One region of the Janthinobacterium sp. PLB04 genome, then DNA from elsewhere that is predicted to be linked to it. Evidence: predicted binding sites of a transcription regulator. Region 1 holds the regulator's gene; the other holds the start of a gene.

What was found. The regulator sigma-54, encoded in region 1, starts transcription at its own class of promoters, with help from an activator protein. The targets are predictions, from matches to a motif close to TGGCANGNAANCTGCTTT.
Region 2: the regulator sigma-54 is predicted to act here: its motif matches at 1,646-1,663, upstream of LSO07_RS20720 (EDSAP-1 family PEP-CTERM protein).

The regions. Positions count from the first base shown of each region.
Region 1 is NZ_CP088968.1:814,608-818,818, forward strand. It holds gene lptA (lipopolysaccharide transport periplasmic protein LptA) at 1-342, shown strand, start outside; gene lptB (LPS export ABC transporter ATP-binding protein) at 342-1,097, shown strand; gene LSO07_RS03505 (RNA polymerase factor sigma-54) at 1,102-2,580, shown strand; gene hpf (ribosome hibernation-promoting factor, HPF/YfiA family) at 2,650-3,012, shown strand; gene LSO07_RS03515 (enoyl-CoA hydratase/isomerase family protein) at 3,148-4,211, shown strand, end outside.
Region 2 is NZ_CP088968.1:4,705,390-4,709,600, forward strand. It holds gene LSO07_RS20710 (hypothetical protein) at 7-180, opposite strand; gene LSO07_RS20715 (glycosyltransferase) at 316-1,548, shown strand; gene LSO07_RS20720 (EDSAP-1 family PEP-CTERM protein) at 1,736-2,716, shown strand; gene LSO07_RS20725 (EDSAP-1 family PEP-CTERM protein) at 2,856-3,821, shown strand; gene LSO07_RS20730 (nitroreductase family protein) at 3,848-4,211, opposite strand, start outside.

The DNA.
Region 1 (4,211 bases):
GCCGATCCCGGCAAGCTCGCCACCTTCCGCCAGAAGCGCGATGGCGCGGGCGACCTGTGGGTGGAAGGCGAAGCGGAGCGCGTGGAATACGACAACAAGACGGAAGTGGTGAAACTGTTTTCCAGGGCCAAGCTGACGCGCCTGGAAGGCACGAAAGTGACCGACGTGGCCAATGGCGCCTTCATCTCGTATGACAGCCGCAAGGAAGTGTTTGCGATGGAAAATTCCAACAGCGGCACCAGCACCCCGGATGGCGGCAGCGTGCGCATGGTGATCCAGCCGAAAACCAAGGCACCGGCGGCGGAGAAAGCGCCGGCCACGCCTGCGCCAGGAAAGAAATAATGGACAATACTCGTTGCGGCAGCACCCTGATCGTTCGCGGGCTGCAAAAAACCTATGGCAAGCGGCAAGTCGTGCATGATGTCTCGCTGCAAGTCGAATGCGGCGAAGTGGTGGGTTTGCTGGGCCCGAACGGCGCCGGCAAGACCACCTCGTTCTACATGATCGTCGGCCTGGTGCCGTCCGATGGCGGCAGCATCGATATCAGCGGCGTGGACATCTCCAGCCTGCCGATCCACCGCCGCGCGCAGATGGGCCTGTCCTACCTGCCGCAGGAAGCGTCCGTCTTCCGCAAGCTGACGGTGGAAGACAATATCCGCGCCGTGCTGGAAATCCAGACCGTCGAAGGCCGTCCGCTGACGAAGGCCGAGATCGAGGTGCGCCTGGATAAATTGCTGGCCGACTTGCAGATTGAAAAGCTGCGCGAGAACCAGGCCCTGTCCCTGTCGGGCGGTGAGCGCCGCCGCGTGGAAATCGCCCGCGCGCTGGCCACCGATCCCCGTTTCGTGCTGCTCGACGAACCGTTCGCCGGCGTCGATCCGATCGCCGTGATCGAGATCCAGCGCATCGTGCGTTTCTTGAAGGAGCGCAATATCGGCGTGCTGATCACCGATCATAATGTGCGCGAGACGCTGGGTATCTGCGACCGTGCCTACATCATCAACCAGGGCTCGGTACTGGCGTCGGGACGCCCCGACGACATCATCGCGAACGAGTCGGTACGCCGGGTCTATCTGGGCGAACACTTCCGCATGTAAGCCAATGAAACAATCATTGCAGCTGCGCACTTCGCAGCACCTGGCACTGACGCCGCAGTTGCAGCAATCGATACGCCTGTTGCAATTGTCTACCTTGGAATTGCACCAGGAACTAGAGCAACTGCTGACGGACAATCCCTTGCTCGAACGCCTCGATGATCCGCTCGACCGTTCGCTGCGCCTGCTGTCCGATGGCGCCTTGAGTTCCACGGCCGCGCCGGCCGAAGCGCCGCCCCAGCCGCCGGGCCAGGAAGCGCCCGCAGCGCCGGCCGAAGCGGAAACCTTTGATGGCGATGCCGGCGAGGGTCCGGCCGCTGCGGATGGCGGCGACAGCGACTGGAGCGAGGCGAGCCGCGGCAAGGCGCCCGACGACGAGGATTCGCGCCCGCAACTCGAAGCCCATCACTGCACCCTGCGCGAACACTTGATGGAGCAGATGCGCGTGACGGTGCTTGAATTGCGCGACCGCGCGCTGGTCGAGCTGATCATCGACGCGCTCGACGACAATGGCTACCTGGAAGAGTCGCTCGACGACATCCTGGCGCGCCTGCCGGAAGAGCTGGAAATCGACGCCGACGAGATGCGCACGGCCTTGTCTCTCTTGCAAAGTTTCGATCCGCCCGGCGTGGGCGCGCGCAATGCTTCCGAATGCCTGGCGCTGCAAATCAAGCGCTTGCCGCACATCGCCATGGTGACGCGCCGCATGGCCCTCGTCATCGTGGAAAAGCACCTGGCCTGGTTTGCCCAGCGCGATTTCAACAAGCTGAAAAAAGCCCTCGATTGCGACGATGAAGACTTGCGCGAAGCGCAGACGGTGATTCGCCAGTGCAATCCGCATCCGGGCGCCGTGTTCGCCTCGGACGTGTCCGATTACGTGGTGCCCGACGTCGTCGTCAAGCGCGCGCGCAATGGCTGGCAAGTCACGCTGAACAACGATGTCATGCCGCGCCTGCGCGTCAATGCCATGTACGCCAACTTGCTCAAGCAGGGCAAGGGCGAGGGCGCCATGGGCGCACAGTTGCAGGAAGCCAAGTGGCTGATCAAGAATATGCGTCAGCGCTTCGACACGATCCTGCGCGTGGCGCAGGCGATAGTAGAAAGACAAAAGAACTTTTTCTCGCATGGGGCCGTTGCCATGCGTCCCCTTGTGCTCCGTGAAATAGCTGATACACTAGGTTTACACGAGAGTACTATCTCGCGGGTAACAACTCAAAAGTACATGCTGACCCCGCACGGCATGTTCGAGTTGAAATATTTCTTTGGTAGCCACGTCGCCACCGAAGCGGGGGGCGAAGCGTCATCGACGGCGATACGGGCATTGATCGTGCAACTGACAGGAGCAGAAGACCCTAAAAATCCTTTATCCGACAGTAAGATTGCGGACATGCTGGGGGAACAAGGCATGGTGATTGCGCGACGTACTGTTGCCAAATACCGGGAAGCGTTGAAAATTCCGCCAGTGAGCCTGCGTAAGTGTTTGTAAGTTTTTTTCGGTTCCTCTGCGGGCCGGATAGGATGGACCGCACGAACCCGATCATCTTTAGGAGTGTGTATGAATCTCACCATCAGCGGACATCATCTCGAAGTGACACCAGCCATCCGTGAATACGTACAAACGAAGCTGGAGCGCGTGAAACGTCATTTCGATCAAGTCATCGATATCGCCGTGATTCTGACCGTGGATAACCTCAAAGAGAAAGAAAAACGTCAAAAGGCTGAAGTCAACCTGCGTTTGAGCGGCAAGACTGTCTATGTGGAAAGCTTGGCGCACGACCTGTACGCCGCGATCGATACCCTGATCGACAAGCTCGATAGGCAAGTGATGAAATACAAAACCAAAGTGCAAGGGCACGGTAAAGAGGCGATCAAGCATCTGCCAGACAACTCCGAGGAAGAAGCCGTCGTCGCCGTCTAAGGCCACCCGCTTCCAGCAGTTGTGATCAACTAAGGGCGCACATCTTGCGCCCTTTTTTGCGCCTGGACCTTTTGAGCGCAATGTTCGCCGCGCAGGGGCTAAAATGTTTGCACTTTCACTTCTTTCCTGCCTGCCATGAGCGATTTCGTCCAGACTTCCATCCGCAACCGCACGGGCCATATCGTGCTCGACCGTCCGAAAGCCTTGAATTCCCTGTCGCTGGAGATGGTGCGCGCCCTGAGCGCGGCCTTGCTGGCCTGGCGCGACGATCCGCAGGTGGATGCCGTGGTGATCCGCTCCAGCAGTGAAAAAGCCCTGTGCGCCGGCGGCGACATCCGTTTCTTTTACGATGCGGGCCTGGCCACGCCGCAAGGCGGCAGTGCCTTGCTGGAAGATTTCTTTACGGAAGAATATGCTTTAAATCATTTAATTCATTTCTACCCGAAACCGTATATCGCCGTGATGGATGGCGTGGTGATGGGCGGCGGCATGGGCGTGGCGCAAGCCGGGCCGGGCAACCGCCTGCGCATCGTGACGGGCCGCACGCGCATGGCCATGCCGGAAGTCAATATCGGCTTGTTTCCGGACGTGGGCGGCAGTTATTTTCTATCCCGCCTGGCCGGCCAGCTGGGCCTGTACCTGGGCTTGACGGGCTTGACGATCAACGCGGCCGATGCCCTGTACACGGGGCTGGCCGATGTCTACGTGCCTGAGGCGCAGATGGGGGCGCTGCTGGACCTGTTCGAATCGACGCGGGGCGAGGCCTTGCCGGTGGCCATCAAGGCGCTGGCGGCGCCTTTCCAGGCCGAGGCGGGGGTATCTCCCTTGGCCACGGCGCGCGCGGCGCTGGACCGCCATTTCAGCGCCCCTTCCGTGGCCGCCATCATGGCCTCGCTGGCGCAGGATGACAGCGCGTTCGCGGCCAAGGCGCTGGCGGCCATGCGCCTGCGTTCGCCCTTGATGATGTCGGTGACCCTGGAATTGCTGCAGCGGGGCGCCCACCTGGGCGTGGCCGATTGCCTGCGCCTGGAGCGCACGGTGGTACGTCATAATTTCGAACATGGCGAAGTGCTCGAGGGCGTGCGCGCGCTGGTGGTCGACAAGGACAATGCACCGCGCTGGAACCCTGCCAACCTGGACGACGTCGATGCGGCCATGGTGGCGCGCTTCTTTGCCCCCGTCTGGCCAGCCGCGGCGCA
Region 2 (4,211 bases), 2.5 Mb from region 1:
GCCCCGTCACTGCATTTTCACGGGCGGTGGCGGCGGCGTCGGCTCCTCGACGGGCACGGGATCGATGTGGGGCGGCGTTTCCGGCGGCGGCGTGACGGGATCGCCTTCCGGCGGCGGCGGCATATCGGGTTCGGGCGTGCTGTGCGCACGCAGCGGGGCAAGACGGAATTGTGGCTGCATGGTGGCCTCCTTTGCCCCACTGTAGCCGATGCGGCCAAATCCTGGCGCCCGCCAGTGGCACGCCAAGGGGAACTAAACAGCGTGGCGCCACTCCAACCTGGCAGGTATCTCCTCCTGCGAGTGCAAGCGATCCCCATGGCGCGCAAGAAAATCCTCTTTATGGCCGAGGCAGTGACCCTGGCCCATGTCGGCCGCCCTCTGAGCCTGGCCCAGGGTCTGGACGAGGAAGAATATGAGGTGCATTTTGCCTGCGCCGATGGCTACGACTTCTGCTTCAAGCAAGCCACCTTCCGGCGCTGGCGCATCGACAGTATTTCATCGCTGCAATTCCTGCAGGCGCTGGCCGACGGCAAACCCGTCTATACAGAAAGCACCCTGCACGCGTATGTGGAAGACGATCTGCGACTGCTCAATGCCGTCCGGCCTGACCTCGTGATCGGCGACTTCCGCCTGTCGCTGTCGGTCAGCGCGCGCCTGCAGCGCATTCCCTACATTACGCTCAGCAATGCCTATTGGAGTCCGTACGTGCGCCAGCACTACACGGTGCCCAGCCTGCCCCTGACAAGCCTGCTGCCCATCTGGCTGGCCGCCCCCCTGTTCCGCCTGATCCGCCCGCTGGCCTTCGCCTCGCATGCCGTGCCCCTGAACCGCGTGCGCCGCAATCACGGCCTGCCATCCTTGGGCAGCGACTTGCGGCGCATCTATACGGATGCCGACCGCACCTTGTATGCGGATATTCCGCAACTGTTCCCGCCGCACGCCATGCCGTCCACGCACGACTATCTGGGCGCCATCATCTGGGCGCCGCCGCTCGACTTGCCGGACTGGTGGCAGCGTCCGGAACTGAGCAGCGGACGGCCCATCATCTATGTCACCCTGGGCAGTTCCGGCCAAGGGCAATTGCTGCCGCGCGTGCTGCGCGCGCTGGCGCCCCTGCCTGTCACCGTATTGGCAGCCACGGCCGGCACCATCCGCGTCGACGCCGTGCCGCCGAACGCCTATGTCGCGCCCTTTCTGCCGGGCGACGCGGCCGCGCGGCGTGCCAGCCTGGTGATCTGCAACGGCGGCAGCCCCACCAGCCAGCAGGCGCTGACGGCGGGCGTACCCGTCATCGGTATCGCCGGCAACCTCGATCAATTCCTCAACATGCACGGCATCACGGAGGCCGGGGCCGGCCTGCTGCTGCGCGCCGACCGCTTCCAGGAAACCGCCCTGCGCCATGCCGCCACGCGCATGCTCGACGATGGCCGGGCCAAGCTGGCGGCGCGCCAGCTGGCCACCGCCATGCGCGACTATGTGCCAGGGCAACGCTTGCTACCCCATGTGCACGCCCTGCTGGGCTCGTTGCCGCAAGGCAGCCAGCCTTGACGGGTAGCGTCGGTTTTTCTTACAGCGAGTCCGGCAAAGCCTGCACCGCATCAACAAAAACACGCCAAGTCATTGATTTCAAAAGGGCCTCATGCGTTGGCATGGAAGTCGCTAGGTACTGGCCATGAGCACCTGCCGACAGGACTCAGCAAGACTTCCAGACTCACTCAACCACGAGGTGAATACAATGAAACTCTCGAAACTGAAACTGCTCCCGGCCGCTGCGGCACTGGCCATGCTGTGCGCCGCAGGTAGCGCACAGGCGGGCGCCTACGGCTATTCCTACAACAACATCTTCGGCCTTGTGATCGGCGTGCCAACGGGCCAGATCACGGTGGCCAACAGCACCACCATCTCGCGCAGCACGGCCACCCTGAATGGCGTAAGCGTCATCAATGGCGGCGCCGGCTCGCTCGATGCCCTCCGCGCCAACGTCGGCGCCGTCACCAAAGGCGAGAACAACTTCACGCAGCAAGGCCCCATCAACACCTATTCGCGCGGCGATGCGCAGATCGTCAGCACGCAGTTCCCTTCGTTCCCGCCCGGCTCCACCTCCACCCAGGTGGTGAACGTGGCCGAAGCCCACCTGGACGGCCCCGCCGGCACGGCCGATGCGTCCGGGCGCAATGGCTCGACCACGGGCTTCTCCGTCGATTTCATCGTCGGTTCGCCCACGGCAACGCTGAGCTTTGACTTCCTGGCCTCGCCCTTCATGCAGGTCTTCCTGCAAAGCACGGTCGGGCAGCTATCCACCGCCACGGCCAACCTGGTCGTCACCTTCACCATCACGGATGCGACCGGCGCAACCGTGTTCAACTGGACGCCCGATGGCGTGATCGGCTCGGGCATCTCGGGCGGCACGGAAAACGCCGATGGCGCCAACCTGAACACCAGCCTGGCGACCAATTTCCTCACGCGCGGCAATCTGTTCACCTACGACCCATCCGGCTGCGGCACGCCCACGGGCACCGGTGTCGGCACCGCGTGCGGCAGCAACTTCAGCTCCGTCAGCAATGCTTTGACAGCCGGCAACTACACCTTGACCCTGAATGCGGTGGAAAGCGTGGATCTGGTGAAACAGGCCGCGCCTGAGCCCGGCACCCTGGCTCTGCTGGGCCTGGGTCTGGCTGGCCTGGGCTATGCCCGTCGTCGCAAGGTTGCCGCCTGAACCAGGCAACAGGGGGATTCACAGGCGAGGAGGCTCTCCTCGCCTTTTTTATGTGGCAAGCCTGTCGGTTTTCCTTACAACGCGGCCGATCAGGAGATGAGGATTTTTCATGACTACATTTTCTTGCACCCGACTGCCAATGGTCTTGTTAGCCTTTCTGCTGCTGGCCAGCAGCGGCACCGCCAGCGCCGCCGCCTACGGCTATTCGTACACCAGTGTCTTTGGCCTGGTCATCAGCAATCCCTCCGGCTCCGTCTCCCTGCTCAGCAACATCGACCTGTCGCGCACCACCGCCACGCTCAACGGCAGCAGCATCATCAAGGGCGGCAGCAATGAGATCGACGCGCCGCAAGCGACACGCGGCGCCGTCACCAAGGGAGAGAATGATTTCACCCGGCAAGGCATGGGCAATGCCTCGTATGCGCGCGGCGAGGCGCAAATCGTCACCTCGCAAATCCCCCCCTTTCCACCGGGCTCGACCAGCACACACACCGTAAACGCGGCAGAAACCTTCCTGGCGGGCGGCGGCAGCGCCGACGCCTCGGGACGCAATGGTTCCAGCACCGCGATGACCGTCAATTTTGTCGTCGGCCAACCGGGCGCAACCATGGCCTTCGACTTCCAGGCCCTGCCCTTCATGCAGCTGTACCTGGACGCCTTGGCCGGCACAGGCTCGGCGGCCACCACGAATATGGCGATGACGTTTAGCATCATCGATGAACATGGCCAGATCGTCTTCAGCTGGGCGCCCGACGGCAACCTCGGTTCCGGCATCCTGGGGGGCACCGAACTGGCCGATGCCGCCAACCTCAATACCGGCTACGCGCAAACGCCGCTCACCAGCGGCAGCATGTTCACCTACGACCCCAGCGGCTGCGGCGCACCCACAGGCACCGGCATCGGCACGACGTGCGGCGGGCAGTACAGCGCCGTCACGGATCACCTGGTGGCGGGCAACTACACGCTGGTGTTGAACATGCTGAACAGTTCCGAACTGGTCTACGTGCCAGGCGTCACGCCAGTGGCGCTGCCGGGAACCTTGCCGCTAATGGCGGCTGGCCTGGCAGCGCTGGCCAGCCTGGCGCCACGGCGCCGACAAGGCTGAGGCGCATGCATGGCGTCACGCGCGCCTCACTGCCCCGCCGTTGGCGCCACCAGCAAGTCTTGCAGCGGACGGCGCAGCGAGCGCGCACTGGCCGCCGGCCCGGCGCCTATGCGCCCGAGAAACACGGCCCGCTCAACCGCCGTGGCGCCCAGCACGGCCTGGCATTGCGCGGCCAGCTCCTGCGCCAGCTCCTGCATGCCATCGGTGCGCGAAAAAGTGCGCCGTTCGCGCACATAGCGAGCAAAGATCAGCGGCGTCAGTTCCGGCTGCAATTGCAGGCCCAGCTGCGTGGCCGTCAGCCAGAAGCGCTGCATGGCGCGGCCGGCCGCCACGTAATCGTCGATGTGGCGCGGCGGCGCATCGGCCAGCAGCATGAAATGCGCGGCGCAA